One region of the Rhizobium sp. 05N430 genome, then DNA from elsewhere that is predicted to be linked to it. Evidence: riboswitches for the same ligand, from Rfam matches in the RefSeq annotation. Region 1 holds a riboswitch; each other region holds the start of a gene.
What was found. A riboswitch is a leader RNA that binds a small molecule or an ion and turns the genes downstream of it on or off. The one in region 1 is predicted to bind thiamine pyrophosphate.

Region 1 (10,495 bases):
CATGCGCACGCCGATCACGTCGGCCTGCAGTTCCTGCTGGCGGGAGAAGGCGGCGAGACGCAGTTTCCCGCGGGCGAGCGCCTGCTTGCCGGCGATATCGCTCGACAGGACCTCGGCGACCACACGGCTGGCGATGACTTCGGCCTCTTCGCGCTTCTGGCGCTCGATGCCGTGGTTTGCGGTCACGTGGCCCATTTCATGCGATAGCACGGCAGCGACTTCCGAAGCGTCGTTGGCGAGTGCCAGCAGGCCGCGGGTGACGTAGAGGTAGCCGCCCGGAAGCGCGAAGGCGTTGATCGCCGGCGAATTCAGGATGGTGATACGGTAGGACTGGCTCGGGTTTTCGGAAACCGCCGTCAGGGCGCCGGCAATGCGGGCAACAAGCCGCTCGGTCTTGGCATCCTTGTATTCGCCGCCGTAGCTCGCAACGATGCGCGGATGCTCGCGCGCACCCATGGCGGCGCGCGGGTCGTTCTTCTGGACCTCATCGACGATCTGCGGATTGGACGAGGGGGAAACCGTCGGCTGGTAGGACTGTTCGATGATCGACTGACAGCCGTTGAGAGCCATGGCAGCTGCCGTCAAAAGCAGCGCATGCCGTCCCCGTTGACGCAAAGCGGATAGCACGTTCCTGGAAGGCGCGGGTCTCGTCCACGTCGTCATGCTGTCCAGTCTGGCTCTCCGAGTCATCTTGCTTTTCGGCCGGCTCGCCAAATGTTCGATCCGGCCACTTCCAACGGGGTTCAACAGGCGTCCATCCCGCTTCTCGCATTGCACAACGGGGGAACAGACGTCATTGCTGTAGCTGATTTCCGCATCGGTTGCATAGCGAGACTCTGCGTAATTATGGCGCCGTTGTAATTTAGCAAGCTTAGCGTGGTTAAGGAGTTCTTTCGCTCCGATGAAATTGTGGCGAAAGTGCCATCGCGGCGTGGATATTCGTCAGCCCTGCAGAAATTGCCGCAATGCGGGCGTGCTCTGATCAGCCAGATACTCGCTCAACGGCGCGGCGAGCGCAATCGCGCCATGGTCGATGAAAACGCCATACTGTGCAATGCGGCGAACCTCATCGGGGTCATGTGAAACGATGATGACGGTCGCTCCGGTCTCGCGCTGCATCGCCGTCAGAAGCTCTGCCATGCCGTTGCGCAGGCTGGGGTCGAGGGCGGCAAAGGGTTCATCGAGAAGCAGGATCGGCCGCTTGCGGACAAGGGCGCGAGCGAAGGCAGCGCGCTGCCTTTCGCCGCCGGAAAGCGTTGCAGGAAGCCTTTTTTCGAAGCCTTCCAGACCGACCTGCGCCAGCGCAGCCGCGATGCGGCTGCGGTCCGCCGGTGCGAGCTTCAGGGCCGGATTAATGCCCAGTCCGACATTGGTGAAGATATCGAGATGAGCGAAGAGATTGTTGTCCTGAAAGACAAGCGAGACGGGCCGCTCGGCCGGGTGACTGCCGGTAACATCATGTCCGGCGAGCAGAACGCGGCCGCTCTCCGGCGTCTCGAAACCCGCCAGCAGATTGAGGAAGGTCGATTTGCCGGCGCCCGATGGGCCTGTCACGGCAATGATCTGGCCGCGGGGCAGCGTGCAATCGAAATGGAAGGCGTGGCTGCCGAGCGTCAGGCGGACGTTCTGCATGGTGATATCAGCGGCCGTCATCGGCACCATGTCCTCGCATCTGGCCGGATGTTCCGGCAATCGTCAGCAATAGGCAAATGAGGCCAAGGATCAGCGCAAGGCCATCGGCATCGTTGGTTCTGTAGCTTCCCATGCGGCTGTAGACCAGCCATGGAAGCGTGACAAAACCATCGGATCCGAACAGGGCGACAGCGCCGAGATCGCCGAGCGACAGGGCCATAGCGAAAGACAGGGCGGTCAGCAACGGCTTGCGCAACCCCGGCCAGTCGATGAGCCGCAGCCGCGCCAGGCCGGTCAGGCCGAGGCTCGCCGCAAGGCGCGCGGTGCGGCGCTGATGGACGAGATAGGCCGGTTCGAGCACGCGCATGACGAAGGGCAGGGCCATCAGCATGTTGATCAGAACGACGAGGACGGGCGCAAAAACAGAGGCGTCGCCAAATGGCCTGAGCGCCATGAACCAGCCGGTCGCAAGCACTACGGGAGGCGCCAGCAGCACCATTGACGAGGCTCCGCCCGTCGCGGCGTAGAGGGCGCGGCTGCCGCGCCTGGAGCGCTTGTCTGCGCTGATGGTCTGGCGGGCGCGGATCAGGGCTGCTGACACGACAAGGGCCAATGTGGCGGCGGAAAGGGATATGCCGCAGCTCATCGCTGCGGCCTGCCAGAAGACCGGCTCGCCGACCAGCTTTGGGAGGTCGGCTCTCAGGCCCGCCACCAACACGGAAAGCAATGGCGAAAGCAGAAAAGCCGTGGCGAGGACGAGGAGCAGGCCATCCGACAATTTTGCCATTGGCATTCTGCCATCGAAACGCATGGAGTGGCGTCCGGCGGTCAGCCCTTCGTCACGGCTGGCGGGGAGAAACGACATGGCGCCGAGGATGAGGCCGGTCAGGGTAATCTGCAGCAAGGACAGAGCTACCGCGCGGCCCGGATCGAAGTCGAAACGCAGCGACTGGTAGATCGCCACCTCGATCGTCGTTGCCGCTGGTCCGCCGCCAAGCGTCAGCACCAGCGTGAAACTGGTGGCGCAGAGCATGAAGATCAGCCCAGAAATGCCGGGGATCAGGCCGCGGATCGCCGGCCATTCGATGAAGCGGAAGACGGCGCGCGGGCGCATGCCGAGATTACTTGCCATCAGCCAGTATTCGGACGGCAGCCTCTCCAGGCCAGCGAGCATCAGCCGGCAGGCGAGCGGCAAGTTGAAGAAGACGTGAGCGAGCAGGATACCGGTCAGGCCGTAGATGCTGACGGGTTCGGACAGGCCGAGCTTGAGCAATGCGGTATTGAGCAGGCCCTGCCGTCCCCAGATGCCGATGAGCCCGAGCGCGCCGATCAGAACGGGCAATCCCATTGGCACGGCCATCAGCCGGATGATCCAGATACGGCCAGAAAAGTTAGGCTGCCGGGCAAGTGCCCGCGCGACGGGGAGCGCCAGGAGGACTGAGAGCAAGGTCGAAAGGGCGGCCTGTAGCAGCGTGAAGCGCAGGACGCGGAGAATGTAGGGATCCGAGATGATGCCGGCGAAGGCAGAACCTCCGCCGGAGGCAGCAAGCGAGATGGCGGCGATGCCGATGAAAAGCAGGATGGCGGCGAGGCCGATTGCCCCGCCCGCCAGCGCATTTCGCCGTTCCGCAGCCGTCTGCAGCATCAGTTCATGCTCATGGCCGTCAGCCACTCGTCGATCCAGGCCTTGCGGTTCTTGGCGACATCATCGGGGCTCATCAGGAAGGTCTTGGACGGATTGACCAGCTTGCCAAAGGCGTCCGGCAGCGGCGTGGAAGTGGCCGAGACCGGCATCATCCAATTGTTGGTTGGGATCGTGTCCTGGAAACCCGGCGTCACCATGAACTTCAGGAAGTCGCGGGCGAGTTCTTTATCCGGCGCGTTCTTGAGAAGGCCGGCGACTTCGATCTGGATGTAGTGACCTTCGGAGAACGCGGCGGCCTGATAGCGGTCGGTGTTCTCGGCGACCATGTGATAGGCCGGTGAGGTCGTGTAGGAGAGCACCATCGGCGCTTCGCCCTTGGTGAACAGGCCATAGGCCTCCGACCAGCCAGGCGTCACTGTCAGGATGCGGCTCTTGAGCTTCGCCCATGCTTCCTGCGCCTTGTCGCCATAGACGGACTTCACCCAGAGCAGCAGGCCGAGACCCGGTGTCGAGGTGCGTGGATCCTCGATGACGATCTTTTGCGATGGGTCGCCATCGACCAGTTCCTGCATGCTTTTCGGCGGGTTCTTGATGGTCTGCGTGTCGTAGATGATGGCGAAGTGGCCGTAGTCATAGGGAACGAAGACATCGTCCTTGAAGTCGCCCGGCACCTTGAGGGCGCTGGTATCGACGCCGCTGGCGTCGAACAGGCCGGTGTCCTTGGCTTCGGTGATCAGGTTGGTATCGATGCCGAGAACGACGTCGGCCTTGGTCGAGGCGCCTTCGAGCTTCAGGCGTGAGAGAAGCGCCACGCCATCGGCGACGCTGACGAAATTGACCGTGCAGGCGCAGGTCTTCTCGAAGGCTTCCTTGACCTTGGGGCCGGGGCCCCATTCCGAGGTGAAGCTCTCGTAGGTGTAGACCGTCAGCGTCTTGTCCGCGGCCTTCGCCTGCGACAGAGTGACGGTTGCGGCAAGGAAAGCCGTGGCGAATGATGCGATCAATGGTTTGCGGCCGGGCATGGCGCGCCTCCTCCTAAAAAGTTTTGTCATGGGGGAAAAGGGCGGTGCCTGGTGTCACGCGTCTAATCCCTCCGCCGGTGTTAGCCGGATCAGGTTCCGCGGGTTGGCTTGAAAGCCTCTCAGCCAGATATCCTTGCGGATACAGGGCACCCCGTTAGAGCGTTGGCAGATGTATAGCGATGCAGGCTTTATGACAAGGGCGCAGCGCGCCCTTGCCGCTACTCGGCGGCTTCGGCGGCCGCGGCCGCGTTCTTGGTCTCGCCGTGGCGCGGCAACTGGACCGGTTTCAGCGAAAGCGCTGCAATCAATCCAATCAGAGCAAAGGCGCAGGAGGTCATGAACAGCGGTGTGAAAGCGCTGGCATAGGCATCGGCGACAGCCTGGCGGCTGGCTTCCGGGAGGGCCGCCATCATCTTCGGCGTCAGCTGCTCGATATCGGTAACGCCGGGGATGGAAACGCCGACCTTTGCCAGCTGCGAGCCGATGATGGCGCCGTAGATGGAGATGGCGATCGAGGCGCCGCCCATGCGCGACAGCGTGACGGAACCGGTGGCGGCGCCGACGTCACGCGCCGGAGCGGCGTTCTGGACGCCGATGACGGGCACCTGCTGCGACAAGCCGATGCCGATGCCGTGCAGCATCATCAGCAAGCCGATAATCGGCAGCGGCGTACCGGCATGGACCTGCGTCAGGAGTGCAAACGCCACAGCGCTGCAGGAGAGGCTGGCAATGGCGAAGGGCTTGTAGCGTCCGGTGCGCGAGATCATGCGCCCGGCAAAGAGCGAGCCGCAGACGAGGCCGCCGGTCAACATGACGAAGAGCAGGCCGGCATGCGAGGGCGACAGGCCCGTGGTCGTCTGCAGGAACAGCGCGAAGTAATTGGCCATGCCGATAGCGATGCCGCCGCCGGTGATCGACATGATCAGGAGAAGCGGGAAGGTCGGGTTGCGGAACAGCGACAGCGGCACGATCGGTTCGGCGGCGCGGCGCTCGACGAAGAGCCAGGCGATGGCGCAAAGCGCGCCGATACCGATGATCCCCAGGCTCTGCGGCGCCAGGATCGAGCCGAACAGTTCGCTGCCGTCGGCCATCAGCACGATGCTCGTCGTCGTCATCGCCAGCAGAAGGGCGCCGGCATAATCGATCTTCGGGCGGCGGTGCGGCTTGCGATAGGGCAGCATCAGCGCAAGGCCGATCAGCACGACGAAGCCGATCGGGACGTTGACGAGGAAGATCGAGCGCCAGCCGAAGAGATCGCTCATCATGCCGCCGAGAACGGGGCCGATGGCGCTCGATGCCATCAGCACCAGGCTGGAATAGCTCTGGTAGCGGGCACGTTCGCGCGGCTCGAAGAGATCGGCATTGACGGCGAAGATCGATACCATGATGCCGCCGCCGCCCAGGCCCTGGAGCACGCGGGCGGCGATCAGCGTATTCATCGAGACGGCGAGACCACAAACGGCGGAGCCGACGGTGAAGATCGCGATTGCGGTCATCATCACGTATTTGCGGCCAAAGAGGTCACCGAGCTTGCCATAGACGGGCATCACGGCGCTCAGCGACAGCAGATAGGCGGAGCCGATCCAGCCGAAGCGTTCGAGGTGGCCGAATTCGCCGACGATGGTCGGCAGCGCCGTCGAGACGATCTGATTGTCCAGCGTTGCCATGAACATCGCGGTCATCAGAAACAGGAAGAGAATAAGCCTGCGGCGGGGATCCGTCACGAGCGGCTGGGAGGCAAGCTGCATATCCATGAAGACAGTTCCAATCTTGATTGCCAATTTATGTGACAAAAGCATATAAATGTCAATGACACCAGAATGACGCAGGCATATTTCCTTCGCGCAAGCCTTCTGTTATGCTCGGCGCATGAACGAGAAACCCGCCCGCATTCACGAGCTTGATCCGCTGTCACTGGAGAACGAAAGCGTTTCCAGCATCGGCCAGAGCATGACACGCATGAAGCTGATGACCGGGCGCCGGCTGATCGGGCGTTTGGCAATCCAGAGCGTGGCGCCGGATCTCGAGCTCTCGCATCTCGATGTTCTTGACGCCGTGCGCCGGGCGCAGCCGGCCGATGAAGTGACTGTCGGGATGATTGCCGACATGCTGCGGATCGATCCGTCTCGCGCCAGCCGCGTGGTGGCCGACATGGTCAGCCGCAACATTCTTCGCCGCGAAGCATCGCAAGCCGATGCGCGGCGCATCGTCGTGGTGATGACGCCGATCGGCCAGCGGCTGCTGTCGGAAATCCGGGCGCAGAAGCTGTCGTTGATAACCGAAATCCTCGACGGCTGGAGCGACACGGACGTTGATGCCTTCGCAGCACTCTATGAGCGCTTTATCGACGGTTATGAAAAAGCCTTCGAACGGCGCGATAAGGGCACGCCCGGTTAAGCCCCGCCCCTTTCCCTCGACCCCTGCTTTGCGCTATGGGCAATGCCCATGACCCAGACGACCTTCACGATCCTGCTCGGCGGCGAGCTGACGCCGACAGAGCGGCTGCGAAATGCGATTGCCGGCAGCCGCTTCATAGCCGCCGATGGCGGCATGCGGCATGCGGCAGAGCTCGGTGTCGTGCCGGAGCTCTGGGTGGGTGATTTCGATTCCACCGCACCGGATCTCGAAGGTGCGTTTCCGGGTGTGCCGAAGCAGCCATACCCGGCAGCCAAGGCCTCGACGGATGGCGAGATCGCTGTTTCCGAAGCGATAGCCCGTGGCGCGAAACGGCTGATCCTTGCGGGTGCGCTGGCGGGTGAGCGGTCCGACCATGCGCTTCAGCACCTCCTCTATGCCGTCAGCCTCGCCGAACACGGTATCGACCTGTTGCTCACTTCGGGGCTGGAGGAAGCGGTTCCGCTTCTTTCAGGTTCCATCGAGCTCGACCTGCCGAAGAACAGCCTGTTCTCGGTTCCCGGTTTCAGCGAATTGCGCGGTCTCTTCATCGAAAACGCGCGCTATCCGCTCTCGGATTTCCATTTGCCGTTCGGCTCGTCGCGTACCATTTCCAATGTGGCAGAAGGCAAGGTTCGGTTCACGCTCGGCAGTGGCCGCGCGATCGTCCTTGCCCGCCCCTATGACCTTTCCGGAGTCTGATCCTTGGCGCCTCCCATTCTCAAACTGGACGACATCTTTCTGAGCTTCGGCGGCGCGCCGTTGCTGGCGGGCGCAAGCCTGCAGGTCGAGCCGGGTGACAAGATCTGCCTCGTCGGCCGCAACGGTTCCGGCAAGTCGACGCTGCTGAAGATCGCGGCCGGCATTGCCGAGGCGCAATCCGGCGAGGTGTTCCGTCATCCCTCCTCGACGGTCCGGTATCTTGAGCAAGCGCCTGATTTCGGAAGTTTTGCAACGGTGCAGGCCTACGCCGAGGCCGGGCTTGGGCCGGGCGACGATCCCTATCGCGTCACCTATCTTCTGTCGCATCTCGGCCTCACCGGCGAGGAAGACCCGAAGAACCTTTCTGGCGGCGAAGCCCGCCGCGCAGCACTTGCCCGCGTCATGGCGCCGGAGCCGGATATCCTGCTGCTCGACGAGCCGACCAACCATCTCGACCTGCCGACCATCGAATGGCTGGAAGGCGAGCTGCAGAAGACGCGCAGCGCCCTCGTACTGATCTCGCATGACCGCCGCTTCCTCGAAAAGGTCTCGACGGCGACCGTTTGGCTCGATCGCGGCACTTCGCGGCGTCTGGATCGTGGCTTCGGGCATTTCGAAGTCTGGCGCGATCAGGTGCTGGAGGCCGAGGAGCTGGAACAGCACAAGCTCGGCAAGGCGATCGAGCGTGAAGAGCATTGGCTGCGCTATGGCGTTACCGCGCGCCGCAAGCGCAACATGCGCCGCCTCGGTGAACTGCAGACCATGCGCTCGCAATATCGCGGCCACAAGGGTCCGCAAGGCAGTGTCCAGGCGAGCGTTTCGGATGCGCAGGAATCCGGCAAGCTGGTGATCGAGGCAGACAAGATCACCAAGACATATGGCGAGCGGCCCATCGTCACGCCGTTTTCTATTCGCGTGCATCGCGGTGATTGCATCGGTCTCGTCGGCCCGAACGGTGCCGGCAAGACGACGCTGCTGAAGATGCTGACTGGCCAGTTGGCGCCCGACAGCGGCACCGTGAAGCTCGGCACCAATCTCGAAATCGCAACGCTCGACCAGAAGCGCGAGGAACTCAACCTCGACGACACGCTGGCCAATTACCTGACCGATGGCCGCGGCGAAAACCTGCTCGTCAATGGCGAGCAGCGCCATGTGACCGGCTACATGAAGGAATTCCTGTTCCAGCCGGAGCAGGCGCGGACGCCGATCAAGAACCTTTCCGGCGGCGAGCGCGCGCGTCTGATGCTGGCGCGGATCCTGTCGCGGCCGACCAACCTCTTGATCCTCGACGAGCCGACCAACGACCTGGATATCGAAACGCTCGATCTGCTGCAGGAAATCGTTGCCGGTTTTCCCGGCACGGTCATTCTCGTCAGCCACGACCGTGACTTCCTCGACCGCACCGTGACCTCGACGATCGCCCCTGCGGTTCCGGATGCGCCCGATGGCCGCTGGATCGAATATGCCGGCGGCTATTCCGACATGATGGCGCAGCGGAAAGGCGCGCTGGATGAGCGTCGCAGGGCGGAGAAGGCTGCCGAAAAGGTAAAGGCGGAGGCTTCGCCCTCTGCCGAGACGCCGAAGGGCAAGGGCAAGCTTTCGTTCAAGCAGAAGTTCGCACTCGAAAACCTGCCGAAAGAAATGGCCAAGGCTGAGGCTGAGATCGCCAAGCGCGAAGCGAAGATGGCCGATCCGAACCTGTTCACCAAGGACCCGGCGACCTTCAACAGGCTTGCCGCGGAGATGGAAAAGCTGCGCGACAGCGTGACGAAGATGGAAGAGGAATGGCTTGAGCTGGAAATGCTGAGGGAGGAGATCGAAGGCTGAGTCTCACGTTTCCTTGATTCGCCGGTGTCCCGGTGCGGCTCTAGAGTCCGCTCCGGCAGCCGGGGGATATGCCTGCTATCGTGGCGACAAGGAATAGTCATATGTCTCGCAAGCTTTCTTCCGCATTTCTGACGGCGCTCGCCGCCGCAGCCATCAGCTTTTCAGCCGTTCAGTCCAGCCAGGCCGACGATACGCAGCGTGTCCGCATTCGCGGCATCGTCGAGAGCCTCAACGGCGATGTGCTGACCATCAAGACCCGCGACGGAACCGACCAGTCGATCGCCATGCAATCGGGCTTCCGGGTTGGCGGCATCCAGCGGGCGGCCGTCGATGACATCAAGCCGGGCGATTTCGTCGGCGTCGGCTCGATGCCAAAGGGTAGCGGGCCGAATGACGCGCTGCAGGTGATGATCTTTCCGGCATCGATGAAGGGGACCGGCGAGGGCAACCGCCCTTGGGATGCCAAGCCGAATACCGAGATGACCAATGCGACAGTCAGCACTGCCGTCAAGGCGATCAACGGCAAGACGATCACGCTGACCTATCAGGGCAAGGAAAAGACCATTGCCATCCCTGATGGCACACAGGTCGTCACCATCGCTTCGGCGACCAAGGACGATCTGAAGCCAGGCGCCGCGGTGATCGTCAACGCCGAAAAGGCTGCCGACGGCAGCGTCTCCTCGAAACAGGTCTCGGTCGGTCTCAGCGGCGTGCAGCCGATGTAATCGTTAGATAACCGGTGCCGCCGCGGGGCGGCCGGTGCCGGTTTTCGGCGGTGGCGGTGGCTCTTCCGTCTTGGAGGCGATCGCTTCCAGATGCAGGACCTTCGGCTTCAGGATCTCCATGTAGATCTCCGAGCGGCCGATATAGATCATCGATGTTTCCGGCAGCGCCGTCAGCAGGTTGGTAAGCGTCGCCTGCCATTCCGGCTCCAAGCCTTCGAGCACTTCGTCGAACACCACCCAGCGCGGGCGAACCAGCAGAAGGCGGGCAAAGCCGATGGCCTTCTGCTCGTCGGAATCCAGCACCTTGTCCCAGCGCGCCCGCGTGTCGAGGCGGCCAATCAGCTGGCGCAGGCCGGCCTTTTCCATCGCCGCTTCGATATCCTCATTCTTGTAGGAACCGGCCGGCTCGGGGAAGGAGAGCGCCTCGCGCAGCGTACCGCCGGGGATATAGGCGACCTGGGGGACGAACAGGATGTCGTCTGAGGGCGGCAGGCCCATCGTGCCGCTGCCGCAGGGCCAGAGGCCGGCCATCGCCTGGAAGAGAAGCT
Region 2 (10,495 bases), on a different contig from region 1:
GAGATCGGCGATGACGGCGATCGGCTGCCGGTCGATGCGGATCGGAAGCGTCAGCTTTGACAACACGTCGCCACGAAAATCGGTGACGACGAAGATCATGCGGTTGGCGGCGATCTTCGCGCCGACGACGCGGGCGGCATCCGGGTTCAGCTCCAGCATCACCCGCGGTCTGCCGCGCGCCGCTTCGTTGCGGATGTCGCCTTCATGCCGCGGCAGGATGAGGCCGTCGTCGAGCAGCGAAGCGGTGATCGCGGAAACGGTCGTCGTCGACAGCTGGGTGCGTTCGCTGATCTCCACACGCGAGATCGGCCCGTGGCGGCGGATCGTATCCAGCACGTTCAAGCGATTGATCGCGCGCATCAATTCGGGATCTGCGGTCTTCATGAAATCTAGCCGGGCAATCGCTTGAATGGGGCCGTGGCCCAAATATTTTCGACGGGTTACAAATTAAATAACAGGCAGTAACAGGCCTCTGTCAAGCCGGAACGGCAAAAATTTGGGCAGTTGGGTTGACATTGTGCGCAAGCTCCGTTGAATTAATCCGCATAGGGGAAAAATTGTGAGGATGGAGCCCCTGGGAGGAAAAATCATGACGTATATGCACAAGGGCCTGGCCCTTCGCGGCAAGCGCATTGCATTTCTGGCAGCCGCTGCAGGGGTTTCGCTGATACTCGGCGCCAGTGCGGCTTCGGCGAAGACTGTCGTCAAATGGCTACATCTGGAGCTTGATCCGAAATTCGTGGCGAAGTGGGAAGAGATCGTCAAGAAATACGAAGAGCTGCATCCCGACGTCGATATCCAAATGCAGTTCCTGGAAAACGAGGCCTTCAAGGCCAAGCTGCCGACGCTTCTGCAATCCGACGACGTGCCCGATTTCTTCTACAGCTGGGGCGGGGGCGTCCTGAAGCAGCAGTCCGAAACCGGCGCGCTGCAGGAGGTCACGGCCGCGCTCGACGCTGATGGCGGCAAGCTGCGCAAGCAGTTCACGCCCGCTTCCGTTAACGGCATGTCCTTCGACGGCAAGGTCTGGGCCGTGCCCTACAAGGTCGGCCTCGTCAGCTTCTTCTACAACAAGGAGCTGTTTGCCAAGGCCGGCGTGAAAGCCGAAGACATCAAGAGCTGGGCCAATTTCCTCGATGCCGTGAAGAAGCTGAAGGATGGCGGCGTCGTGCCGATCGCCGGTGGCGGCGGTGAGAAGTGGCCGATCCACTTCTACTGGAGCTACCTCGTCATGCGCGAAGGCGGCCAGAAGGTGTTCGACGCTGCCAAGAAGGGTGAGGGCGAAGGCTTCCTCGATCCGGCGATCATCAAGGCCGGTGACGACCTCGCCGCGCTCGGCAAGCTTGAACCCTTCCAGCCTGGCTACCTTGGCGTGACATGGCCGCAGGCGCTCGGCGTCTTCGGCGACGGCAAGGCGGCGATGATCCTCGGCTTCGAGAACACCGAAGCCAACCAGCGCAAGAATGCCGGCGACGGCAAGGGTCTGGCGCCTGAGAATATCGGCCGTTTTGCCTTCCCGACAGTCGATGGCGGCGCGGGCAAAGCCACTGATACGCTCGGCGGTCTGAACGGCTGGGTGGTCACCAAGAAGGCGTCCAAGGAGGCGATCGACTTTCTCGCCTATCTGACGAATGCCGATAACGAGCGGGAAATGGCGAAGAACGCCATGTTGCTGCCGGTCGCTGTCGGCGCCGATGACGGTGTCGTCAACCCGCTGCTCGCCGAATCCGCCAAGCAGCTCGCCGGTTCCACCTGGCACCAGAACTTCTTCGACCAGGATCTCGGCGCCGCCGTCGGCCGCGTCGTCAATGACGTCTCGGTCGAAATCGTCTCGGGCCAGATGAGTTCGAAGGATGGCGCCCAGCAGATCCAGGACGCGTTCGAACTGGAGCAGTGATCCACTCCGCATTCTCTTCCCGGCGCCGCAAGGCGCCGGGACCTGATCAGGCGCATGCGAAAGCAGGACACATGGCTGACATTTCCGTTTCAACTGGCATCGGCGCGAAAGGCCTTTCCAAGAGCGCGCGAAAGAACCGCAGTTCGATCGCGCATGACCGCTGGGCCATCCTGCTGCTCTTCCTGCCGCCGGCGCTGATCCTTTTCACGCTCTTCGTCATCATGCCGATGGGCGAGGCGGCCTGGTACAGTTTCTACAAGTGGAACGGCTACGGCACGCCAACCGAATTCATCGCCTTCAAGAACTTCCAGGTGCTGTTCCGCAATGCCGCCTTCAGCCAGGCGCTCATCAACAACGGCCTGATCATCATCATCTCGATCGCCATCCAGGTGCCGCTGGCAATCTGGCTTTCGACCATGCTGGCGCACCGCATTCCGGGTGTCGTCACTTACAGGCTGATCTTCTTCCTGCCCTACGTCCTGGCAGATGTCGCGGCCGGTCTCATCTGGCGCTTCGTCTATGACGGCGACTATGGCCTGTTTGCCGCAACGGCCAATTTCTTCGGCTTTGCCAACCCCTATGTGCTGGCCGACAAGGACGTGGCGATCTATGCGGTGCTCGGCGTCGTCGTCTGGAAGTACTTCGGCTTCCACATGATGCTGTTCATCGCCGGCCTTCAATCCGTGGACAAGAACGTGCTCGAAGCAGCCGATATCGACGGCGCTTCCGGCTGGCAGAAATTCCGCTACATCACGCTGCCATTGCTCGGCTCGACGCTGCGCCTGTCGATCTTCTTTGCGGTCATCGGCTCCCTGCAGCTTTTCGACATGATCATGCCGCTGACCGGCGGCGGCCCATCGAACTCGACGCAGACGATGGTCACCTTCCTCTACACCTACGGCGTCATGCGCATGCAGGTGGGCCTCGGCAGCGCCGTCGGCGTCGTGCTGTTCATCATCTGCGTGACGCTCGCCTTCGGCTACAAAAGGATATTCATGCGCAATGACTGACACGACCGACACCATTCGCATGCAAACGGGGACGAAAGTCTATCTCTACGTCTCGCTGACGCTGATCGCCGCCCTCGTGCTCATTCCGCTGCTGACAACGGCGCTTGGCGGCTTCAAGACGCTGGGGGATTTGCGCGTCAATCCGTTCGGCCTGCCGGCCGCATGGCAATGGTCGAACTATACTGACATCCTTTTCGGCGAGCGCTACTGGCTGCAGATCTTCAATTCGCTGGTCATTGCGGTGCTGACAGTGTCGCTGACGCTGATCGTCTCGTCGATGGCAGCCTTCACCTTCGCGCATGTGCGCTTCTTCGGCTCGTCGTTCCTGCTGAACTATTTCCTGCTCGGGCTGATGTTCCCGGCCGCCACCGCCATTCTGCCGCTCTTCATCCGCATCCGCGATCTCGGATTGCTGGATACCTATTGGGGCGTGGTGCTGCCGCAGGTGGCCTTCGGCCTTGGTATGAGCATTCTCTTGTTTAGGAATTATTTTCGCAACCTTCCGGAAGAATTGTTCCAGGCGGCCTTCGTCGATGGCTGCGGCTATCTGCGCTTCTTCTGGTACATCTCTCTACCGCTATCGCGGCCGATCATCGCCACGGTTAGCATCATCTCCTTCGTCGGCAGCTGGAACAGCTATATCCTGCCGCTCATCATGCTCAATTCGGAATCGAAATATCCCTGGCCTCTCGGCATCATGGTCTATCGCGGCGAATTCGGCACCGAATGGCAGCTGGTGCTGGCCTTCATCACGTTGACGATCATGCCGACCATCATCGTCTTCTTCCTTGCCCAGAAACACATCATTGCCGGTCTGACGGCCGGAGCGGTCAAGTCCTGAGCGAGTTGAAGTTTGCGCCGTGGCCGCTACCATGGCCGGGCGCAGGCTTCACGGGGGATAAAGCGAATGGCTCCGATCGTCGTCGATCCGGACAAGGTGCATGAATTCAGCAATGCCGGGGAATTCTACGACTGGCTTTCGAAGTATCACGATAAAGAAAACGAGGTCTGGATCCGCATCTTCAAGGTGGCCTCGGGCCTGCCATCGATCACGCCCGTCGAGGCGATCGATGCCGTGCTCTGCTGGGGCTGGATCGATGCGGTGCGCAAGAGCCTCGATGAGAAGAGCTATTTGCAGCGCTACACCCGGCGCACGAAGAACGGAACATGGAGCCAGATCAACGTCGACAATGTCGCACGACTGATCAGTGAAGGCCGGATGACCGGTCACGGTCTGCGCGAGGTCGAGGCCGCCAAGGCCGACGGCCGCTGGGACCGTGCCTATGGCAGCGGCAAGAACATGAAGATCCCCGACGATCTGCAGGCGGCGATCGATGCCGAGCCGGAGGCGAGGGACATGCTGGCAAAGCTCAGCGAGCAGAACCGTTTCGCGCTGGCATTCCGCATGCACAAGATCAAGACCGAAGCCGGCCGGAGGCGGAATATCGAGAGCTTCGTCGCCATGCTCAAAAAGGGCGAGACGATCTATCCGCAGGGAAAAAAGCAGAAGGGTTGAGACCGGCGGCTTTTTCGCCGGTCCCGGTGTCTCACAGGTCCGGCTCGTTCCACAAGGCGTGAAAGTGATGGACGGGGCCGTGACCTGAGCCGACGCCGAGTTGACCTGCCGCCGCCACCGCATCGGCGAGGTATCGCTTGGCGATGGCAACGGCGGCTTCCGGCGATTTGCCCTTGGCGAGCTCTGCGGCAAGAGCGCTGGAAAGAGTGCATCCGGTACCATGGGTGTTCTTCGTCGGAACCCGCGGTGCCTCGAACCAGGTGATGTGATCGGCGCTCGCCAGCACATCGGGACTGTCGTTGCCGCCGAGATGGCCGCCCTTGAGGAGAACCATTCCAGGGCCGAGCGTCAGCAGCTTGCGCGCCTGATCCTGCATCTGCTCGCGGCTTTCGGCATGGCCTTCACCGAGCAGCGCTGCCGCCTCCGGCAAGTTCGGGGTCAGCATCGTTGCGAGCGGCAGGAGACGCGTGGTTAGCGCGCCGATCGCAGCAATGTCGAGGAGGGTGGCGCCGCCCTTGGCGATCATGACGGGATCGAGCACGATGGGAATACCGCGATGCGGCTGCAGGGCATCGGCGACCGCCTCGGCAATCGCGGCATTGGCGATCATGCCGATCTTGACGGCATCGACGCGCACATCGGCGAAAACCATGCGGATTTGCTCAGCGACAAACGCCGGAGAGACCGTCTGCACGGCAGAAACGCCCGTCGTGTTCTGTGCGGTCAGCGCCGTCAGCACGGCCATGCCATAGGTGCCACGCGCCGAGAAAGCCTTGAGATCGGTCTGGATGCCGGCGCCGCCCGAGGGGTCGGACCCGGCAATCGAGAGGACGTTACGGATCATGAGCGTGCCTTTCTGATGCTGGCTGCGATGGCTGCGGTCGCCGCCTGCGGATCGGGCTGGCCGCAGATCGCCGAGACGACCGCAAGGCCCTCGGCGCCGGTGGCAAGCACCGGGCCGACATGCTCGGCCTTCAGCCCGCCGATCGCTACGGAGCGAACCGGGCAGGCACGAACGAGATCGGCCAGACCTGTCAGGCCGATCGGTTGCTTATGGTCAGGCTTCGTCGCGGTGGCAAAGACCGGGCCGATTCCGGCATAATCGACGATGGCGGGATCCACCGCGGCGGCAAGCGCCGCCGTCTCGACCGACAGGCCGAGGATCATGTCCGGCCCGATCTTCCGGCGAGCTTCAATCGCGCCGAGATCATCTTGGCCGATATGCAATCCGTCGGCACCGAGCGCGATCGCCGCCTCGACATCGTCGTTGACGATGAGCAGCGCGTTGCTGCCCGTGAGCACATGCTGCAAAGCCCGGCCGGTTTCGATCATTTGCCGGGTGTCCGCCGTCTTGTCGCGCAGTTGCACGATGGTCGCCCCGCCGGCAACGGCGGCACGCGCGGTTTCGACAAGCCCGTATCCGGCACAGAGATGCGGATCGAGGACGAGATAGAGGGAAAGATCGAAGGTCTTCACGCCGGGCTGATCCTTGCCGCCTGGTCGAGGCCCGGACCGTCGAGTGCCGCGAGCGCATCAAGGAAACGCCAGGAGAAGGAGCCGGGGCCTTTCGCTTCCAGCGCTGCCTGTTCGCCGGCGACGGCAAACATTGCCAGCGCTGCGACTGTCGCATCGAAAGTCTCCTCGGGCGCAATCGCGGCAAAGGCGCCGGTCAGGCAGGTCAGCGAGCAGCCGAGCGCGGTGATCTGCGGCATGAGGGCCGAGCCGCCGGCGATCCTGACAGCACGCGCGCCATCGGTGACGAAATCGATCGGACCGGTGACCGCAACGGCAGCACCATACTGGGCGGCAATGCTGCGGGCGGCACCTTCCGCCTGCTCGACGGGATCGCGGCTGTCGACGCCCTGGCCGCGGCTTTCGCTGCCGGCAAGCGCGATGATCTCGGAAGCATTACCGCGGATGATTGCCGGATTGAGATCGAGCAGCGCCGCAACGCTCTCCCGGCGGTAGCCCGTCGCGTAATGGGCGACCGGATCCAGCACCCAGGGCTTGCCGTTGCGGGCAGCGGCCTTCGCCGCCTGTTTCATGCCGCTCACCCAGGCGGGCGACAGCGTGCCGATATTGATCGTCAATGCCCCGGATATCGCCGCGAATTCACCGGCTTCCTCTTCGGCATGCACCATGGCGGGCGAGGCGCCCGCGGCCAACACGACATTGGCGGCGATGTTCATCGCGACATAGTTGGTGATGCAGTGAACGAGCGGCGGCGCGGCGCGCAGCGCGGTCAGCAATTGTCCGGGTGATCTCGAAGTCGTCATCTTGCGTCCCTTGTGGGGCGGGGCAAGACGCCGGAGGCCGGACGAACGAAAGCGAAGGGCCTCGAGCGACTCCCTCCGCCAGCATTATCTGGTTCAGGTTCAAAGGGTACTTCTCAGCCCGCCTTCCGGCGAACGCCCCTGTCTCTCAACGCCTTCGTCATCGCAAATTATCGGCGGCTTGTCACGCCCTATCAGTTCAGCCGGGCCTCGCCGCTGACGATACGCTGCTCGCCTTCATCGAAGAGATGAACGGCATCATGAATGGGCGCAACCTTCAGGACATCGCCGGGCGCTGCTCTGATCCGCTCGCGGAAGACGCAGCTGATGGTCTGCGTACCGAGTCTGGCGATGACGAGGGTTTCCGATCCCGTCGGCTCAACGACGACAGTGGTGATCTCGATGCCACCGGGGTCGAGCCGGAGATGTTCGGGGCGGATGCCGTAGGTTACGGCATCGCCCGGACGGCGGTCGCTTGGGAGGATGATGCCGTCTTCGGTGCGGAAACCCACATCCGTCATGCTGCCCTTGATGAAGTTCATGGCGGGCGAGCCGATGAAGCCCGCGACGAACAGGTTGTTGGGCCGGTCGTAGAGATCGAGCGGAGAACCGGACTGCTCGATGCGGCCGTCCTTCATGACGACGATCTTGTCGGCCATGGTCATGGCCTCGATCTGGTCGTGGGTGACGTAGATCGTCGTCGTCTGCAGCCGCTGGTGCAGTTCCTTGATCTCCGAGCGCATCTGGACGCGCAGCTTGGCATCGAGATTGGAGAGCGGTTCGTCGAAGAGGAAGACGGCCGGGTCGCGCACGATTGCCCGGCCCATGGCAACACGCTGGCGCTGGCCGCCGGAGAGCTGTTTCGGATAGCGTTCGAGCAGGCTTTCGAGGCCGAGAATCTTGGCGGCATTGCCGACGCGCTTGTCTATCTCCTCTCGCGGCATACGCTTCAGCCGCAGCGAGAAGCCCATGTTCTTGGCAACCGTCATATGCGGATAGAGCGCATAGTTCTGGAACACCATGGCGATGTCCCGGTCCTTCGGTGCCAGCTCGTTGACGATGTGCTTGCCGATCTGGATCTCACCGCCGGTAATGCCCTCGAGGCCGGCGATCATCCTGAGCAGCGTCGATTTTCCGCAGCCGGACGGTCCGACGAGAACCACGAACTCGCCGTCGCGGATATCGACCGATACGCCCTTGATGGCCTTGAACGCGCCATAGTCCTTGCGGGCATTATTCACGGAAACATGAGCCATTGTCGTCCTCCCCAGGCCGCGATCAGAGCGTGTTCAAGGTGTTTCTGAGAAAGCCGAGGCCGACGCGCTCGCCCTCCTTGCGGGCCTCCAGGTCCTTGCCCGGCCAGCCGTAGGCGGCATCCTCATGCTCGATCGAGATCGTGCCGTCGAAACCGTAGCTCACGGCCTGGCGCAGGAATTTCGTCCAGTCAAGAAGGCCGAGGCCGGGCAGCTTGTATTGCCACCAGCCCTTGCCGTGATAGCCGACGGCCTGCTGTACGGCGGGATCGATCGCGGTGTCCTTGGCATGGAGGATGGCAATGCGGTCCTTGACGTCCTCGAGCGCCTTATAGGGATCGACGCCGATGCGCAGGAAGTGCGAGGGGTCGAATTCCAGCCCGAAGCGGCGGTCTGGAATGCGCTTGAACAGCTCGTCGTAGCCCCTCGGCGTCGTGCCGACGAAATTGTCCTTCGGCCCTGGCCAGTTTTCGATCGCGAAGATCAGGCCGCTCGATGCCGTCTCGGCAATCAGGCCGTTGGTGTAGGCGGCGAAGTCGTCATAATTGGCCTCGTCGCTGGCTTCATCGTTGCGTCCCGGGAAGATCACAAAGATCGGCACACCAGCCTCGCCGATCGCCTGGGCGAATTCCGAGGTGCGCGAGCGCAGATCCTTGCGCTTGGCATTGTCGGCGTCGAGCTGGTTGCCGAAATAGGTGATGGAGGAGACGTAGAGATTGCGCTCGCGAGCGAGTGCCACGGCAGAGCGGACCTTGTCGGGCGTCTTGATATGCCCGCCGACATCGATCTCGATGGCATCGAAACCGGCGGAGGCCGCGAAATCGACCACTTCTTCCAGCGGCCGGTCGTTGAACGTCGACGTATAGAAACCGATCTTCATCAAAATCCTCCCAGGCGCCGCCGCGGCGGCTGTTCTAGTTGTTCAGGCGATCCATGTATTTCAGGGGTGAACGCGTGCGTTGAACCTCATCTGACGACGCTAGCATCAGCGCTGCCGCCATTGGCATGGCCGCAGCACCGATCGCCGAAGCATCGTCGCCAAGCGAGGCGCGGTGAAGCGACGGCAAAGCGGCGTCGGCGGCATCGAGATGCTCATGTACATAGCGCAGCAGCTCGTCGATCATGCGGATCGGCAGCCGCCCGCCGACCAGGATGGCGTCGGGATCGATGATCATGCCGATATGCCGGACAGCGACGGCCAAATGGGCGCTCATCTCCCGCAGCCATTGCGAGACCAGCCGCTTTCCGCGCGTATCGAGCGTCAGTAGATCCTGCGGTACGCTGACCTTGATGCCGTGTTCCGCGAGGAACTCGTAAAGGCAGAACAGGGAAAAGATCTCGCCGAGCAGCCGCACCTTCTGCGCCCGCTCGTCCTTACCGTCGGCAATCGGCAGCCAGCCGATTTCGCCGCTAAGGCCCATGGCGCCGCGGTGGCCATTGCCATCCAGCACCAGTCCGCCGCCGGGGCAGGCATTTATGGCGATGTAGAGGAAGCTGCGGCTTTCGGCGCCGAGCCCATAGTCGAGTTCGGCCAGTGCCGCGGCATTGGTTTCGTTCTCGATGAAGACGGGGTGCTGCGTCAGGCCTTCGATCGCGGTGCGCACGTCGAATTCCAGCCATTCGGAATAGTCGGCCGGCTTGCCTGGAAAGGATATTTCGCCCAGCCAGTCCGGCATGGCGAGACCGATACCGGCCAGATGAGCGTCGTCGATCAGGCGGCTGCGCTGAAAATGTGATATCGCGTCGGCCGACAGCTGCATGAATTCGGCAGGCAGAATGTAGCGCTTTTCGTGATGCACGCGGGCACGCACATTGCCGACCGCGTCGACGGCAAGGATGGTCAGGTGATCGCGGTCGATATTGATGCCGATGGCGAAGAACGCGTCCGGATTGATCTCGAGCTCGATGGCGGGCTGTCCGCGCAAACCGTGGCGGCGCCGAGCCTCGATGATCAGGCCCTCGTCCAGCAGCCGGTCGACGATGCGGGCGATGGCCGGCTTGGTGAAGCCGGTCTGTCTTGCAATCTCCGCCCGCGAAATCGGGGCCTGCCGGTGGATGCAGCGCAGCACGACGGCGCGGTTATGCTCGCCTGCATCTTCGACATTTGCCCCCGATAGATCGGGGGAGAGCTTGACGCCCGCGGTCTGGTTCATGGTCGCGATCCTTCATCTTCCATCGGCATCAGACCGGTCTCATCCCTTGACTGCGCCGCTGGTCATCGCGCCGAGAATCAGTCTCTGGAGCGACAGGAAGGCCACGATCGCCGGTACGACGGAGATCAGGCAGGCGGCGGCAAGCAGCTGGATCGACGAGTCGGTCTGCATGCCGCGGAAGTTAAAGATACCGACGCCGATCGGCATCAGATTGTTTTGGGTCAGCAGCAGAAAAGGCACGAGGAATTGCGACCATCCGGCAATGACGGTGATAATAAAGACCGAGGCGATGCCCGGCGCCGAGAGCGGCAGGACGATACGCCAGAACACCGAGAAGCGATTGCAGCCATCGATCATCGCGGCCTCGTCAAGACTGCGCGGGATGCTATCGAC
Region 3 (10,495 bases), on a different contig from region 1:
CGATGCAGGTCACCAAGGCCTGCCTTCAGGCCTGGAAGTCGGGCGAGCGGGTGGCGGTCCCGCAACACGAAAAGCCCGATTTCTACTGATCACGCGGCAGTCCGGGCCCAGAGCGCCCGGATCTCGTCCTTCAGAAACAGCGCCTCCTGCCAGCGGTCGGTGCTGTCTTCGCCGTCGCGGCCGGTTATGGCATAGGGTTTCGGGCCGAGCTCGCAGGTGAAGGCGAGGGTGTCGCTGGCGCCTGCCCGCTGCCGCCAGCTGCGGAAACCGTAGTCCCACCAGCCCATGAACAGATCGACCCACGGCCGGTGATGCGGGAAGGAGATCTCGATCTGCACCTGCTCGCGCGAGGCAACGCGGCCATGAAAGGCCCAGGAGCTGTCGAGAACGCGCTGCATCATTTCGTGGTTCTCATCGGAGACCGGCCAGGCGAACTCGCGGCCAACAAGAAAATGCGAGAGATCGCCGAGCAGTTTCAGATCCGGAAGCCGGTCCATCAGGTCGAGGGTGAAGAACAGGTCGGTGGTCATCCGGTCGCGATGTGTCTCGATAAAGACCGGAATGCCGGCCTCTTCTGAAAGCCGATGCCAACCCTCCAGCAGCGGCAGGCAATCCTCGATCCGGCGCAGCCGGACGTCCGGCTGCAGGCAAAGATGGGCGACGCCAAATTCTGCGGCATTTTCCAGCGCCGGTTTCAGCTCGTCGATCGTCTTCGGAAAGCATTGCCCCTCCGCCTTCAAGCCGTGGTCCTTCAGCAAAGCGGCAAGTGGCCGGACATAGGCGCGGTCATACCAATGCGCGCTCACGCCGTCGAAACCGGCCTCGGATATCAGGCCGATATTCTCCTCGAGCGCGCGCTCCGGGGTGAGTGCGCTTCGAAGCTCCATGGCCCAAAGGGATTGGAAGACGGTGAGGGATTGCATTGCTGGCCTCGTCGTTAGTTAGAGGTTCTGGGCGCTGACGGTCATGAAGCGCACCGGATCGGTGATGACCTCGGTGCGGATGATGTCGAGCTTGCGCAGGATGAGATCGACGGAGCGCCGCGCCTGCACTTCGGGCGCCTGGTCGAGACAGATGTCCAGCAGGCCGGTTTCCAGATAGCGCTTCTTCTTCTCGGTCAGCTCGTGTCCGACCCAGAAGATATCACGCTGCCTGGCCCATTGCTGCAGGACGATGGCGACACCTTCGTCGCCGCCGCCGGCCGAATAGACGCCGATGATTTCAGGATCGCGGCGGAGCGCCTCGCCGAGCAGTTCGGCGCATTGCAGATCATCGTCGCGTCCCATCATCACCAGCGATACCGCGTGGCCATTGGCACCCTTCTCGGTGAGGTAATCGGAAAAGCCCTGGATGCGCTGGCGATGGTTCGAATAGGCCCCGCTATGACAGATCGCGGCGAAGTTTCCGCGCCGGGCAGCCAGCATGCCGGACATGTAATAGGCGGCGCTGCGCCCGGCGGCATAATTGTCGATGCCGAGATAGGGAACCTCGGGGTCGTCGCAGCGGGTGACGACCTGGGCGACCTCGACGCCAGCGGCGCGCACACGCCGCAGGCTCTCGATGACCTTCGGGTGATCCTGCGCGCAGATGATCAGCCCGGAGCGGCGAAAGCTCGGATTGGCGATGTGATGGGCCATGCCGATCGGATCGCTTTCCTTGATGAAGGTGCGATGCAGGATGACGGCGCGGTCGAGCGATGCGGCAATGCGCTCGAAGGCCTGGTTCAAGCGGGCGAAGAAGCTGGTTTCAGGGCGCACCAGAATGACCTCGATGCGGATGGCGCCGCGATGCGTTTCCGTCGAGCGCTCGCCGTAGCCAAGTTTCTTGGCCGCACGGATCACCTTTTCTGCCGTCTTCTCGGTGACGCCGCCGCGGCCGTTGATGACGCGCTCGACGGTGGCGATGCCAAGCCGGGCCTCTGTGGCGACATCCTGCAGTGTCGTCTTTTTCATCAAAACCTCCCCAAAACTCCGCTCGACAGTCAAGCATTGCAGCGCCTCTGGCGAAATCGCTCAGTTGATCAAAACACATCAAGACAGCGATGGGAAACGGCACTATTGCTGCGGTAATTTTCCGGCACGAGTTGGAGGATATCAGATGGACGACACACTTTACGGGAAGCGCAACAAACGCGGCGACTGGGCGCCTTCCAAGCTTATTCAGTATCCGCCTGTGTTCATCTGGCCAGTGCAGCCGCTCCGTTTCCTGAAATGGGTGTTCGGCTATCCGGGCTATCTGATGCCGTGGAACGTGCTTTATGCGGCGATCGGCACGCTGCTCTGGCTCTATGCAACGCCGTCGCTCGAGACGGCAAAGACCTTCTCGATCGGCTGGATTGCCTATCTGCTGGTGCGCAACGCCGCAATCGTCTTCGTCTTCTTCGGCGCGTTCCACCTGCGCCTCTACATGCAGAAGAAGCAGGGAACGAGCTTCAAGTTCAATGCCAAATGGCCCTCCGTCGGCAATGATGCCTTTCTGTTCGGCAATCAGACGGTCGATAATGTCATCTGGACTTTCGCCAGCGCCGTGCCGCTCTGGACGGCTTTCGAAGTGCTCACATTGTGGGCCTTTGCCAATGGCATCATTCCCTATGTCTCATTCGCCGAGCAACCGGTCTATTGCGCCGTGGTCATGCTCTTGATCCCGACATTCCGCGACCTGCATTTCTATCTGGTCCACCGGCTGATCCACTGGCCGCCGCTCTATCATGCCGTCCACAAGCTGCATCATAACAACGTCAATCCCGGCCCCTGGTCAGGTCTTGCCATGCACCCGATCGAGCACCTGCTGTATTTCTCCGGCGTGCTGATCCATTGGATCGTTCCGTCGAACCCGGTTCATGCGATCTTTCATCTGGCGCATGCCGGCCTTGCACCGGCGCCCGGCCATGCCGGTTTCGACAAGATCGTCGTCGGCGAGGAAAGCGCCATCGATACGCACAGCTACGACCACTACCTTCACCACAAGTATTTCGAGTGCAACTACGCCGATGGCGTGATCCCGCTCGACAAGTGGTTCGGCACATTCCACGATGGTTCATCCGAAGCGCAGGAGCGCATGGACAAGCGGTTCATGGAGCAGGCCAGGCGCCGCGCAGAAAAGAAGGCGCGCCGCGAACAGCAGGCTGGCTGATCCTCCCAGGTGAACGACCCGCAGGCCCGGCTTCTCCGCCGGGCCTTTTGCTGTCCGGATCCCTGCAAATGAGGGATTTTCATCAATTTTCCGCGGACCGCGCGATCTTCCCCGGCTAACGTTTTCCTGCGGCCGGCTGGCGCCGCCTTATCTCTGGGAGGAGAGAAAATGCTGAAATTGCTGACCACCAGCGCGGTTGCCCTGGTGCTTGCTGGGCAGGCGCACGCGGCCGATCGTATCGGTGTTTCGATGGGGACGCTCACCAACAATTTTCAGACGCTGATCGTCAACGGCATGCAGGATTATGCCAAGTCCGTCGGTGTCGAGCTGCAGATCGAGGATGCGACGACGGACGTCAACAAGCAGCTCGACCAGGTCAAGAATTTCGCTGCCGGCGGCGTCTCGGCCATCATCGTCGATCCCGTCGATTCAGATGGCACGCCGGCTCTCAGCAAGGTTGCCGAGGATGCCGGCATCCCGCTGATCTACGTCAACGTTCAGCCGACCGATCTTTCGACACTCGGCAAGCAACAGGCTTTCGTCGGTTCAAACGAGGCCGAATCCGGCACGCTGCAGACCAAGGAAGTCTGTCGCATTCTGGGCGGCAAAGGCAATGTCGTCATCATGATCGGCGACCTGACGAGCCAGGCCGCGCGTCAGCGCACTCAGGACGTCCATGACGTCATCGCGACGCCTGAATGCAGCGGCCTGAAGGTCGCTCAGGAGCAGGTCGGTAACTGGAGCCGCGTCAACGGCGCCGATCTGGTCTCCAACTGGCTGACATCGGGCTTGGAGTTCGATGCCGTTCTTGCCAACAACGACGAGATGGCGCTCGGCGCCATCGCCGCATTGAAGAATGGCGGCGCATCCACGGAGAAGATCATCGTCGCCGGTATCGACGCCACGCCGGAAGCCCTGCAGGCGATGAAGGCGGGCGACCTGAAGGTCACGGTCTTCCAGGATGCCAAGGGTCAGGGCAAGGGTTCGATCGATGCGGCTTTGAAGGCGATCAAGGGCGAAAAGATCGACCGCGAGGTCTGGATCCCGTTCCAACTGGTGACGGAGAAGAACATGGCGGACTTCGAACATCTGAACTGAGGCGCGGCTCGCCTCACGGGCCGCGTCATGAAGGCCACGCAGCGCTGACCCGCTCGTGGCCTTTTCACGCGCTCTCAGGTGGCAGGAAGCGGTTCGCTGATGACGACGAAATTGGCGCAGGAATGCTCGACATTGGCAATGCGGATGCGCAACTCGCGCCGCGATGTCAGCAGGAAGAGAAACACCTTCTTGGCGCGCTGTGCCCGCCGCAGGATCTCTTCGCCGCCAAACAGCAGGCCGTCACGCTCACCGAGTTCGAAGGCCACGTGCTCGCTGTAATTCTCGTCCGTAATGGTGATTGTCCCGAGACCCGACAGCATTGTGAGCATTCCTCATCATGAGGAATGACTTTTGTCGAAGTCCTAATTTAGTGCAACACGGTGTTCCGGTTTTCCACGGGGATGTTGGAACACCTAGAGCGGACTTTTGGAAAACGGCTAGCTTCGCGTCACGCCGTGTGAAGGCGTGCCGTCCGCGATCGCGCATTTCATTCCGTCTCCTCAGAACTTGACGCCGACGCCGATCATGATCGTGTTCTGGTTCAGATCGAAATCACCGCCCGCCGCACCGCCGAAGTTGCCGCTGCCGTAGTCGGTATAGCGATACTCGCCGCGGGCAAAGATGTTCTGGGTGAAGGCGTAGTCGATACCTGCGCCGATCGTCCAGCCGTTCAGCGTGTCGGAAACATCTGAAGCCCCGGTCGGATGACCTTCTGCCCGTGCGATCGCCCAGCCGGCGGTTCCGTAGAGCAGGGCGTTGTCGAAGGCATAGCCGACGCGGGCGCGGACCGAGCCCTGCCATGTCGTCTCGACGGAGCCAAAGGCCGTGTCCTCTTCGTTCCAGTTATGGAGGACATCGCCTTCGACGCCGATCACCCAGTTATTGTCGAACTGGTAGTTGTAGCCGGCAAAGCCGCCCAGGATCCCGCCGTTGGCGTCGACATTGGATGCACCGTCAGGATCGAACGTCGTCCAGCTATAGCCACCCTCGGCACCGATATAAGGGCCCGACCAGGTGAAAACCGGCGTTATTGCCTCCGGTTCAACCGGCGCAGGCGGTGGTGTCAGGTCCGCGGCCTGGGCTGATATTCCCGCCAGCGAAGCAGCAAGAACGGTGAGAATAGCGAATTTCATATTCGGTCTCCCTAAATTGCATGACACTTAGATAGGTAGCCCTGGGCCAAAAGTCTCTAGCCCTTTCGATCACAAATGCCTGGGCGCTGCGCAGGCGGCGGATCCACCATTGACAGTCCTTTGAAAACGCGACAGTTTCCCGCCCATTCCGAGGGGAGCATCTGACGATGCTGAGATGGCGCTGAGCCGGACCCTTGAACCTGATCCGGGTCATGCCGGCGTAGGAACGGAACAAGATGCCGCCGGTATCTCCCTTCGTCTTCGCTTTGCCTGGATCTCCATTGCCGTCTGGAGATCGCTTCGCAATGTCTGTTCTGCTGCGCTCACGCCCCTCAGTTTCCACTGACACCTGAACGATGCGCCCTCTCAACGCTCTCTATGGTGCAGTTTTGCTGCTTGCGATCTGGCAGGTGGTCATCTGGCTGTTTGCGCCGGCGCATTTCATCCTGCCTTCACCGCTGTCGGTCGCTTCGGTCTTTGTGCGGCAGCCGCTGTTCCTGCTGGAGCAGAGCCTGACGACGGCGCTTGAGATCGTGCTGGGATACGTCTGCGGAGCAATCTCAGGTGCGGCGGCGGCCTTCGTGCTGTCGGCCTTTCCGGCCGCCGGGGCGCTGGTCTGGCCGCTGGTGCTGATCCTGCAGGCCTTCCCGGTCTTTGTGCTGGCGCCGATCCTGGTCATTTGGCTCGGCTTCGGCATGGCTTCCAAGGTCGCCATGGCAACGATCATCATCTTTTTTCCCGTCGCTTCGGCTTTTGCCGACGGGCTGCGCAGGACCGAGCGCGATATCCTCGATGCCGTATCGCTGACAAATGCCAGCCACTGGCAGACGCTGGTCCGCATCCGGATGCCGCTTGCCGTTCCGGCACTCGTTTCAGGTCTGAGGATCGCTGCGCCGCTGGCGCCGCTCGGCGCCGTGATCGGCGAATGGGTCGGCGCGTCGGCAGGCCTCGGCTTCGTCATGGTCCAGGCCAATGCGCGCATGCAGACCGACATGGTCTTTGCCGCCATGGCGGTGCTGGCGGCGATGACGCTGATCTGCCGGGTGGTGGTCGACAGGCTCACCTCCGGCTGGACGCCGTGGGCAACCACGCGCTGAACGATTTTCAAACTGCACATTCATGGAGCAAACATGCTGCGTCTGATATCCGCCACCTTCCTTGCCCTTGTGGCGCTCGCTTCGCCGTCGCTTGCCAACCACAAGCTGACAGTGATGCTGGAATGGTTCGTCAACCCCGACCACGCACCGCTGGTCATCGCCGGGCAGAAGGGCCTGTTTGCCGCGCAAGGGCTGGATGTCGAGCTCATCCCGCCTGCCGATCCCTCGGCGGTGCCGCGGCTGATTTCCGCCAAGCAGGCTGATATCGGCATCCATTACCAGCCCAACCTCTACCTCGACCACGAAGCCGGACTGCCGCTGGTGCGGGTCGGCACGCTGGTCGAGACGCCGCTCAACACCGTCACCGTGCTTGCCGATGGACCGATCAAGAGTCTTGCCGATCTGAAGGGCAAGAAGGTCGGCTTTTCCGTCACCGGCTTTGAAGACGCGATGCTGAAGCGGATGCTGGAAAACGCCGGTCTCACGAAAGAAGACGTAGAGCTGGTCAACGTCAATTTCGCCCTGTCGCCATCGCTGATCGCAGGCAAGGTCGATGCCAATGTCGGCGGCTTCCGCAATTTCGAGCTGACGCAGATGAAGCTCGAAGGACATGAGGGCAAGGCGTTCTTTCCAGAAGAAAACGGCGTGCCGCCCTATGACGAGCTGATCTTCGTCACCCATCGCGATTCGATCGCCGATCCGCGGCTGCCACGTTTCCTCGCGGCCGTCGAACAGGCCTCGATCTTCATCACCAACCACCCCAAGGAAGCCTGGCAGCTGTTCGTCAAGGCCTACCCCAATCTCGACGACGAGCTGAACCGCACAGCATTCTTCGACACGCTGCCGCGCTTCGCCAAGCGTCCTGCGGCGCTCGATACCGGCCGCTACCAGCGGTTCGGGACCTTCATGCAGGAGATGGGTCTGGTGAAGACCGCGCCCGATGTTGCGGACCTTGCCGTCGAGGTAAAATAGCCCTGTGGCGGCCCTGCCACGGCGCCGTGCAAATGTCCCCGGCCGTTAACTGAACGTTGTGGCCGGGGCCACGCGTTAACTATTTGTTAACCACGAAGCAGGTACACCGAAGCAATCAAAAATTAACCAAGATTGCTAATGTGTTAACCGACGCGCGCTCCATCCGTATCAAAGGCCGTTCGTTCCTGGCGGTCGTTTTGACGCCCGATCTGCCCTTCGATGAATGGCTGGTCCGGCTCGACGATCTGGCCAAGCGTTCGGCAGGCTTTTTCCTGGGAAGGCCGGTTGTCCTCGATGTCGCCGACCTCCAGGCGGACCGGGCTCAGCTGAAGTCGATGATCGCTTCGCTTGGCGAACGCGGCGTCCGGATCATGGGCATCGAAGGCGCGCGGCCATCGCAGCTCGACGCTACCATGCCGCCGGGCATGAGCGGCGGCCGCCCGGCACCGGATGTCGATGTCGCCGACGTGCCGCAGGCGAAGGAGCCGGCGCCGAAGGCTGAGACGCAGGTGCAGGCCACTGCGCCCGTTCAGGTAACGCGCGCCACATTGTCGTCGATGGTTCTGCACGAGCCGGTGCGCTCGGGCCAGTCGATCATCTTCCCGGAAGGCGACGTGACGATCATCGGATCGGTCGCTTCGGGCGCCGAGATTATCGCCGGCGGCTCCATCCACATCTACGGCGCGCTTCGCGGCCGGGCGCTGGCAGGTTCGGTCGGCAACTCGTCGGCCCGGATTTTCTGCCGCAAGCTGGAAGCAGAATTGCTGGCGATCGACGGCATCTACAAGACGGCAGACGATCTGCCTGCCGAACTGCGCGGCCAGCCTGCGCAGCTCTGGCTCGAAAACGACGCGATCCTCGCATCGCGGCTGATTTAACGGACGAATGGTTTAGGACAGGAGAGGGGATATGGGTAAAGTCATAGTTGTTACCTCGGGCAAGGGTGGCGTTGGCAAGACGACCTCTACGGCCGCACTCGGCGCCGCTCTGGCGCAGCGCAACGAAAAGGTCGTCGTCGTCGATTTCGACGTCGGCCTGCGCAATCTCGATCTCGTCATGGGTGCCGAACGCCGGGTCGTCTACGATCTGGTCAACGTCATCCAGGGCGATGCCAAGCTCTCGCAGGCGCTGATCCGCGACAAGCGGCTGGAAACGCTGTTCCTGCTGCCGGCCTCGCAGACGCGCGACAAGGATTGCCTGACCGCCGAGGGCGTCGAGCAGGTCATCAACGATCTGAAGCGCAATTTCGACTGGATCATCTGCGACAGCCCGGCCGGCATCGAACGCGGCGCGACGCTCGCCATGCGCCATGCCGATATCGCCGTCGTCGTCACCAACCCCGAGGTCTCCTCGGTTCGCGACTCCGACCGCATCATCGGCCTGCTCGACTCCAAAACGGCCAAGGCCGAAAACGGCGAGCGGATCGAAAAGCACTTGCTGCTCACCCGCTACGACGTGACGCGCGCCGAGCGTGGCGACATGCTGAAGGTCGATGACGTGCTGGAAATCCTCTCGATTCCGCTGCTCGGCATCATTCCGGAGAGCATGGACGTCCTGCGCGCGTCCAATATCGGTGCACCGGTGACGCTCGCCGATCAGAACACGGCGCCGGCCAAGGCCTACTTCGAGGCTGCCCGCCGCCTGGCAGGCGAAGTGGTGCCGGTTACGGTACCTGGCGAGAAGCGCGGCCTGTTCGGCAAGATTTTCGGACGGAGGGCAGCATGAACGTGTTCAACTTCTTCCAGAAGAAAAAGTCCGCGCCTGTTGCCCGCGAGCGGCTGCAGCTTCTGCTCGCCCATGAGCGCATCACGCCCGGGGCCGACCTGGTCTCGATCCTGCGGGAGGAAATCCTCGCCGTGATCGCCAGGCACGTGGAAATCGACGGCGACCGGCTGCAGGTGAAAATCGACCGCGGCGAGCATGTCTCGGTGCTGGAGATCGACGTCGAAATTCCGGCGAAGGCAGCGCAGGCGGCTTAAGCCCGCAAGATGCTCGGCCTTGGTGCCTCGAAAGTCCTGCGCCCGCGTTTGCATCCAAAGATGACGCGGGCGTTTTCGCGGATCGCCTGTTCCCGGTCTATGCAATCGATCAGGATGATATCGGCAGGCGAGCCGACCTCGATCGGCTGCTCATCCCTGCCCATGATCCGCGCTGCCGAGGTGCTGATCATCTCGAAGGCCAGTTGCATGTCGCTGCGCCGCGAAAGCTGCGCGACATTGGCATAGAGATTGGCCATTCTCAGCAGCGATGCATCGCCATACGGCGTGAAGGGATTGAGGATATTGTTGCTGGCGATCGAGGTCAGCACCCCTTCGAATGCCAGCAGATGGGCTGGTGCCACGCCGCGCGGCACCAGCCGGTCATGATCGCGGCCATTCAGGAACAGATCAGTGGAGGGCAGTGTCGTGACGGCGATGCCCGCCGCTTTCAACTGACGTGCGAGCGACTGAACTTCGTCCGGCGCCATCGCGGAGAGGCTGGTCATGTGGCCGAGCGAGACGCGGTCCTGATGGCGGCGGCGCACCGTCTCCTCGATGACCGCAGGCAGATTGGTCTTCTCCGGCGAAAGATCGAAATCGAGATGGAAATCGATGGCGGTGCCATGCTTCTCCGCCAGATCGAAGATCATCCGGATCTGGCCCCGCGGATCGAGATCGATATAGGGCGCTCCGCCGACGAGGTTGGCTCCATCCGCGAGCGCCGCGTCGAGCATTTCAAACGTCTGCGGCTCGTTTGTCAGTCCGTCCTGTGCGAAGGCGCAGATCTCGATATCGATCGCGAAGGCATAGTCTTGGCGGATCTGCTTGATCGCCTCGAAGGAGCGCATGCCGGCGCGCGGATCGATCTCGACGAAGGTGCGCATGCGCATTGTGCCGTTGACGATCGCTTTTTCGACGACGCGCGCCGCGCGGGCATAGACGTCCTGCTCGGTGAAATCGGCCTTGGCTTTCGCCGTCTCACTGATGGCCTCGGCCAGCGTTCCCTCGCATATGCTGCAACGATCGAGGATGCAGGCCTTGTCGAGATGAACGTGGCTGTCGGTAAAACCACGGCTGGCAAAGG

Region 2: another riboswitch for thiamine pyrophosphate. It lies ahead of thiM (hydroxyethylthiazole kinase); the one in region 1 lies ahead of thiB (thiamine ABC transporter substrate binding subunit).
Region 3: another riboswitch for thiamine pyrophosphate. It lies ahead of AC1DJO_RS05725 (ABC transporter permease); the one in region 1 lies ahead of thiB (thiamine ABC transporter substrate binding subunit).

What each region holds. Positions count from the first base shown of each region.
Region 1 covers NZ_JBFTMO010000004.1:269,644-280,138, reverse strand. The annotation lists gene AC1DJO_RS11815 (M48 family metalloprotease) at 1-690, opposite strand, end outside; gene AC1DJO_RS11810 (thiamine ABC transporter ATP-binding protein) at 943-1,653, opposite strand; gene thiP (thiamine/thiamine pyrophosphate ABC transporter permease ThiP) at 1,640-3,277, opposite strand; gene thiB (thiamine ABC transporter substrate binding subunit) at 3,277-4,299, opposite strand; TPP riboswitch at 4,349-4,463, opposite strand; gene AC1DJO_RS11795 (MDR family MFS transporter) at 4,518-6,053, opposite strand; gene AC1DJO_RS11790 (MarR family winged helix-turn-helix transcriptional regulator) at 6,169-6,696, shown strand; gene AC1DJO_RS11785 (thiamine diphosphokinase) at 6,739-7,395, shown strand; gene AC1DJO_RS11780 (ABC-F family ATP-binding cassette domain-containing protein) at 7,399-9,222, shown strand; gene AC1DJO_RS11775 (hypothetical protein) at 9,324-9,947, shown strand; gene AC1DJO_RS11770 (ABC transporter ATP-binding protein/permease) at 9,951-10,495, opposite strand, start outside.
Region 2 covers NZ_JBFTMO010000002.1:650,027-660,521, forward strand. The annotation lists gene AC1DJO_RS06815 (ROK family transcriptional regulator) at 1-384, opposite strand, end outside; gene AC1DJO_RS06820 (ABC transporter substrate-binding protein) at 590-1,897, shown strand; gene AC1DJO_RS06825 (carbohydrate ABC transporter permease) at 1,969-2,907, shown strand; gene AC1DJO_RS06830 (carbohydrate ABC transporter permease) at 2,900-3,748, shown strand; gene AC1DJO_RS06835 (YdeI/OmpD-associated family protein) at 3,815-4,423, shown strand; gene thiD (bifunctional hydroxymethylpyrimidine kinase/phosphomethylpyrimidine kinase) at 4,455-5,267, opposite strand; gene thiE (thiamine phosphate synthase) at 5,264-5,899, opposite strand; gene thiM (hydroxyethylthiazole kinase) at 5,896-6,699, opposite strand; TPP riboswitch at 6,753-6,849, opposite strand; gene AC1DJO_RS06855 (sn-glycerol-3-phosphate ABC transporter ATP-binding protein UgpC) at 6,891-7,952, opposite strand; gene AC1DJO_RS06860 (sugar phosphate isomerase/epimerase family protein) at 7,975-8,829, opposite strand; gene AC1DJO_RS06865 (ROK family transcriptional regulator) at 8,864-10,102, opposite strand; gene AC1DJO_RS06870 (carbohydrate ABC transporter permease) at 10,142-10,495, opposite strand, start outside.
Region 3 covers NZ_JBFTMO010000002.1:414,210-424,704, forward strand. The annotation lists gene AC1DJO_RS05690 (Gfo/Idh/MocA family oxidoreductase) at 1-89, shown strand, start outside; gene AC1DJO_RS05695 (sugar phosphate isomerase/epimerase family protein) at 90-923, opposite strand; gene AC1DJO_RS05700 (LacI family DNA-binding transcriptional regulator) at 942-1,952, opposite strand; gene AC1DJO_RS05705 (sterol desaturase family protein) at 2,098-3,132, shown strand; gene AC1DJO_RS05710 (sugar ABC transporter substrate-binding protein) at 3,301-4,230, shown strand; gene AC1DJO_RS05715 (hypothetical protein) at 4,305-4,550, opposite strand; gene AC1DJO_RS05720 (outer membrane protein) at 4,731-5,363, opposite strand; TPP riboswitch at 5,505-5,607, shown strand; gene AC1DJO_RS05725 (ABC transporter permease) at 5,720-6,460, shown strand; gene AC1DJO_RS05730 (ABC transporter substrate-binding protein) at 6,494-7,432, shown strand; gene minC (septum site-determining protein MinC) at 7,564-8,310, shown strand; gene minD (septum site-determining protein MinD) at 8,342-9,157, shown strand; gene minE (cell division topological specificity factor MinE) at 9,154-9,411, shown strand; gene AC1DJO_RS05750 (amidohydrolase family protein) at 9,408-10,495, opposite strand, start outside.